2 regions of the Sporosarcina sp. QA0331 genome follow, and region 1 is predicted to be linked to the other one. Evidence: predicted binding sites of a transcription regulator. Region 1 holds the regulator's gene; the other holds the start of a gene.
What was found. The regulator LexA, encoded in region 1, represses DNA repair genes until DNA is damaged. The targets are predictions, from matches to a motif close to CGAACATATGTTCG.
Positions count from the first base shown of each region.

Region 1 (3,190 bases):
TAGATGAAATACAATCCATTCTATGTCCGGATGTTCAGTTGAGGAACTTCTTATTGCGCGCGTCTTTTACTTTGTCGGGTGTGACGTCATTGCCTTCGGGGTCGATTACTTTGACGTTTTCGATTGTGTCACGCATGGATGAGCGGAATGTTTCTAGGTATTCTTTGCGCAGTTGTGTTTGTTCTTTTGCTTCTTCGATTGATAGGCCGATTGTTTTCGACTTTTTTGATAGTTCGTTGATACGTTTAATTTTATCTTTTGATAACATCGAATTCCTCCAGTAATTTTCCAACATTAAATTGTTAACAGGATTTCCACTTCAGGTGGACGCTTTCCAATCGAACCACGAAGAGTTCGATTTGCCTTATTTCTGCGCTTTTGCAGAAATTAAGGCAGCCTAGCACACCCTGCTCGTAACGCTGCGCTTTGCTTTTACTCGCAAACGCCGTTCTTCGTGACAGCGTTCGCTGGAGTCGCCACCTTCCGTTTCAATCCTTATAGATACTTAATAACAGAACCAATAAACAATATAAGTGGAACTTATTAAAACTATACTTTGAAGGTATACAAAAAGAGCAGGAAGTGCAACAAATCAGCCTTCCTGCTCTTGTTCATATTCTTTATATCGACGGTGGACCGTTGCTTTGCTTACGTTATGGCCGAGGCCTCTTAATACGCCTGCTATTTCTTCGAAGGTAAGGCCTTTTTGCCGTAATGAGACGATTTCGCTGAGGGGGACTTCTTTCCGTTCGCGCCCTTCCAGATTGCCTTTATTTTTCAAATTTCGTTCTGGCCTGTATCCGTCGCGGACAGCACGTTTCATGCCTCTGCGAATCTTGGCATTATGTAATTTCCGTTGATATTCTTCGACTATCGCCAATATTTCAAGTAACATTGTGTCCATCTCGTTTAGCTTCAATGCACCGTTATCGTGGTTCGTAATGACTTCGGTGTTTGTCTTTGCAAGCAAATGCAAGATAGCGACTCTAGCGTTTCCTCTGCCAAGTCTAGTTTCGTCTTGGATTAGAATTGCATCTATCTTTTCATCGCGTATGCAATCTAATAAGTCTAGCAGCCCTTCCCGTTCCATATCGTAGCCGCTATGCTTTTCCTTAAATATATGTACAACCTTCAAACTTAGTTCGTCTGCAAGCCGGTTCAGTTCCTCTTCTTGTCTCGCTAGTGAGACTTCTTGTGAATCTTTTTCCGTGCTGACACGGCAATAAATGACGCATGTCTTCATTTTATCTCCCATTATTCTTCTCCTGCCAATTCAGTCATCATCGTGTCTTGCAAGAGCGGATCCAATTGCGGTAATTTCAATGTTTCTCCTGTTTTGATCGTCGTGGATTCCATATCGTTTATTTCCATTACTTTTGCAATCCATTTTTTCGGGTGATCTTGTTCAGAATAATTTCTAGCTAACCCCCAAAGAGTATCGCCCTCCGATATTGTAATTTCAATAAACGAATCTGAAGCAGACTTCGTTTCTTTCATGACGCCTGCAATTGTAAAAGCAGTGCAAAGAAGTAGAATCAAAAGGATAAAGCCATATTTTTGAATGAAAGCCATAAAAAAACCCCTCCAAGAATGTTTGTTCGGAATACTTGTTCCCATTATAGGACACGTATTTTTAGAAGTCAACAAAACTTTCGAACCTTTGTTTGCCAATTGCCCGAACACCTGTTATACTCTTTGTAAGAAACAATTGCGGATGCGGACGTTTGTTCGCACATTTGCTAATTATTGATTCTATTAATTGGAGGGGTGGAAAAATGAAAAAAATTTCAAAGAGACAGCAGGATATCCTAACGTTTATTAAAGATGAAGTGAAACTAAAAGGATATCCGCCTTCCGTTCGTGAAATTGGAGAGGCTGTCGGACTAGCTTCAAGTTCAACCGTGCATGGACATCTAGCTAGATTAGAAAGTAAAGGTTATATCCGCAGAGACCCGACAAAACCAAGAGCAATCGAGATACTAGATCCGGAAGGTTTGACTGCGCTTAAATCTGGCGTTGTGCATGTTCCGTTAGTCGGAAAAGTTACCGCTGGATTGCCGATTACTGCAATTGAGAACATTGAAGAGTATTTCCCGTTGCCGGATACATATGGCACGTCTGATGATAAACTGTTCATGCTGGAGATAGTAGGAGATAGTATGATAGAAGCTGGAATATTAAATGGGGATTATGTCGTCGTAAAACAGACGCATACGGCTAATAATGGAGAAATTGTAGTCGCGATGACTGAAGAAGATGAGGCGACGGTGAAACGTTTCTTCAAAGAAAAGGATTATTTCCGTTTGCAGCCGGAAAATGAATCGATGGAACCTATCATCGTCAATTCAGTTTCCATTCTCGGTAAAGTCGTCGGCGTTTATCGCCAGATTCATTAATGAAGTAAATAGAAAAGGACTGTCCCGAAAGTCGATTGATCGACTTTCTGTGGCAGTCTTTTTCTATTGATGTGGTGTTTTATGAGCACTTATCGGGATTTTTGAGCGCTTGATGATTGTTATGATCGCGAATACAAATAAAACAAGGCTATCCAGATGGTTGATTATACGTAACCTGTCCGGACAGCCTTATCTATTTCATTAACTACCTCAAATCATCTTATCTTTTAATAACTGATCTGTAGAAGACATAACTGCCGCTTTCACATGTTCGTACGTCAAACCGCCTTGTACATAAGCCGTGTATGGCGGACGGATCGGGCCATCTGCTGTGAGCTCGATGCTGGAACCTTGGATGAACGTTCCTGCAGCCATAATGACGTCATCGGAATAGCCCGGCATGTACGACGGTTCAGGGGCGTAATGCGCATTGATTGGCGAGTTTTCTTGAATCGTCCGACAGAAAGCGATCATCTGCTCAGCGTTGCCGAAATTTACGGACTGTATTAAATCTGTTCGCTTAGCCGAATAATGTGGTGTCGTATCGAATCCAAAGCTATCGAGGAATCCAGCTGTAAAGAGAGCGCCTTTCACTGCTTGGCTGACGACGTGAGGAGCAAGGAAGAAGCCTTGATACATTTCCAGCAGCGTATCAAGTGATGCACCCGCCTCTGCACCGATTCCAGGCGACGTCATACGATAAGCGCATTTTTTTACTAGGTCGGCACGTCCGGCAATGTATCCGCCGGTTCTTGCAAGGCCCCCTCCTGGATTTTTGATAAGCGATCCCGCCA
Region 1 is NZ_CM147850.1:2,133,571-2,136,760, forward strand. Features, by position in the region: gene AC0L13_RS10720 (DUF896 domain-containing protein) at 35-268, opposite strand; gene AC0L13_RS10725 (YneB family resolvase-like protein) at 593-1,255, opposite strand; gene yneA (cell division suppressor protein YneA) at 1,255-1,572, opposite strand; gene lexA (transcriptional repressor LexA) at 1,776-2,396, shown strand; gene AC0L13_RS10740 (methionine gamma-lyase family protein) at 2,607-3,190, opposite strand, start outside.

Region 2 (3,190 bases), 700 kb from region 1:
CGGTCTGCATACATGATGACCTTTCCTTCGGAGTTACGTGCTGCCCGTCCGATCGTTTGTATGAGGGAACGTTCCGAACGAAGGAATCCTTCCTTGTCCGCATCCAAAATCGCAACGAGCGACACTTCAGGAATATCGAGCCCTTCCCTCAACAAGTTGATGCCGATGAGGACATCGTATTTACCTAAACGGAGTTCGCGAATAATTTCAATCCGCTCTAGTGTTTTGACATCCGAATGTAAATATTGGACTTTGATGCCGATATCCTTCAAATAGTCGGTAAGGTCTTCGGACATCTTTTTCGTCAATGTAGTAATCAATACCCTTTCGTTCCGTTTTGTACGCTCATTGATCTCGTCAATCAAATCATCGATCTGTCCTTCAATCGGCCGTACGTCGATAATCGGATCAAGCAATCCTGTCGGTCGGATGATCTGCTCAACCATCTCAGGTGTATGCTCGATTTCATAAGGACCCGGTGTTGCGGATACGTAGATCGATTGGTTTGCATACCTCCTGAATTCATCGAACATAAGCGGTCGATTGTCCAAAGCTGAAGGCAGGCGGAACCCGTGATCGACCAGTACTTGCTTACGCGCTTGGTCACCGTTATACATGCCTCGGATTTGTGGCAAAGTGACATGACTTTCATCAATGACGATCAGAAAATCATCCGGAAAATAGTCGAGCAATGTGTAAGGGGTAGCCCCCGCAGGTCGCAATGTCAAGTGCCTAGAATAGTTTTCAATCCCTGAACAGAAACCCATTTCCCTCATCATTTCCAAATCGTACCGAGTGCGCTGCTCAAGTCGTTGTGCCTCAAGAAGTTTATCTTCCTTGCGCAATACAGCAAGTCTTTCCTCCAACTCCGTTTCGATATTCGCAATCGCCTTCACCATTTTATCTTCACCTGTGACGAAGTGGGACGCCGGGAAGATGGCGACGTGTTCGCGTTCCCCTAAAATTTCTCCCGTAAGTGAATCCACTTCACGGATACGGTCGATTTCATCTCCAAAAAATTCGATGCGGATACAGTTTTCGTCTTGCGAGGCTGGGAATATTTCCACAACGTCCCCTCTCACTCGGAATGTACCCCGCGTGAAGTTGATGTCATTTCTTGAATATTGGATATCGACAAATCGACGCAGCAGCTCATTTCTACCGATCTCCATCCCTGTCCGGAGCGAGACGACATGCTTCCCGTATTCCTCAGGCGAACCGAGGCCGTATATACAAGATACCGAGGCGACAATCAACACATCATTCCTTTCGAACAAAGCAGATGTTGCGGAGTGGCGCAGCTTGTCGATCTCATCGTTGATCGTTGCATCCTTTTCTATATATGTGTCCGTATGCGGTACATAGGCTTCCGGTTGATAGTAATCATAGAAGCTGACAAAATACTCCACCGCATTATTCGGGAAAAACTCTTTGAATTCGCTATATAATTGGCCTGCAAGTGTTTTGTTATGTGCAATGACTAGTGTCGGTTTATTAACTTCCGTTACAACGTTCGAAACGGTGAACGTCTTCCCTGTCCCGGTCGCACCTAAAAGCGTCTGATGCTTTTTCCCTTCCTGTATGCCTTCCACAAGCTTTGAAATGGCAGCAGGTTGGTCGCCTAACGGAACATAAGGAGCGTGCAAATCAAATTTCTGGACCATGGAAGCCCCTCCCCAATTGAATTATTTCCATTTTACCATAGACTTTGCCAATACCAAAGAAATAAGAGAACGTATGTTCAAATAAATAAAAGCGAAAGCCGTAACAAAGAACGGCTTTTGCGAGTACAAGGGAAGCGTTACGAGCACATCTTTTTCCTAGCTATTCTAGCGAAATAATAAAAAGCGGGTCTACGCAGCTAATCGGTTTTCGACTAGCTGGCAGCCCGCTGCAAATTTGTTTAGTTTTCTTCCAGTTTCACTAATTCATCCGTAAGCTTGTTAAAAGCGCACTCGTCCTTTTCATCAAGCGCAAGATCAATCAGCCTCAAGAGACGTTTTTTCGTTTGTTCTCGATGAATATGGTTCAGGAATAGATCCATGTAAATATCATTCAATAGTCTCTCCGCTTGAAGCGAAGTACTATTTTTCCCCACGGCTTTTAAGAACTCGGCATATGAATAATTGTTTTCCATCTCCCTCACCCCTGATGCCTTTTTTTTATTATACATAAATCCCGGGATCAATTGCAAGGTTTTTAAGAATATTCTATTATTACTTTTTCAGATAACCGATCAAATCTCTTCTTTTTTTTCATTCGACATTCGAATGGTTACTTCGGAAACAATAAATACAAGTACCGCCATAATAACCGGTGTCACGGATATTCCGATTGCAATTAGACCCACCACAAGTACAATAATCGCTTGTAATAATTGAACTCCGCTCACTGTTTTTCGTATGGCAGGTGTCCGTGTATTTTCAGATTCCGGGAAAAGCATATCCATTCGGAAATCGTCACCCGCCCGCAATGCATGAACCAATTGAATGGATGATGCGAATGCCAACGCTCCGATAAAGATATAGACGACAATCGGAAACGGAATGAGGGCAACACCTAGTACTGATAAAGCCGTCAATCTGACCCAAAGCCAAAATATATCATCCGTGCGTACGAGCGTCCTTCTTAGCAAATATCGTTGAGGCGACGTTTGTCCGAATTGTGCAGAGCGCAATAGGAACCCAAGCCATGCACGACGGCTGACCGAGCCTTTCAAATGCGGCACGTCCGTAAAGTAATTGGCGAAGCGATAAAAACGCATCATACGATTTTGCTCCAACGATATGAAATGTTCATACGGGAAAGGTTTTGCTGCACTTCTTTTCTTCCAGAATAAATAATAGACAGCCATAAGCACACCGATGAGAGGTATGAAAAAAGGATTACCAGCAAGCATCACATAGAGAAGAAGCGCTGCTAGCACAAACCGGACGAGGCGGTCTTTCCAAATTCCCTCTCCTTCATTGGCACGCCGATAATGGTATTCTGTCTCGACATACAGCCATTTCACGAGCAAAATGACGATGGCAGTCAATAAGAATTGAGGCTTCCCTGCAACATCTGTCGCTGCTAGCAAAGGTAATAGAATGATAAATAAAATGTACGGCAGCGGTAGCTGTGAAAATAGCGAATACCGCAAAGACCGTTTCAAATACTCTTCAAGTTTGTTTTCCATCGGAAGGAAAAA
Region 2 is NZ_CM147850.1:2,829,952-2,833,141, forward strand. Features, by position in the region: gene uvrB (excinuclease ABC subunit UvrB) at 1-1,664, opposite strand, end outside; gene AC0L13_RS14340 (IDEAL domain-containing protein) at 1,904-2,137, opposite strand; gene AC0L13_RS14345 (ABC transporter permease) at 2,237-3,190, opposite strand, start outside.
Region 2: the regulator LexA is predicted to act here: its motif matches at 1,731-1,744, upstream of uvrB (excinuclease ABC subunit UvrB).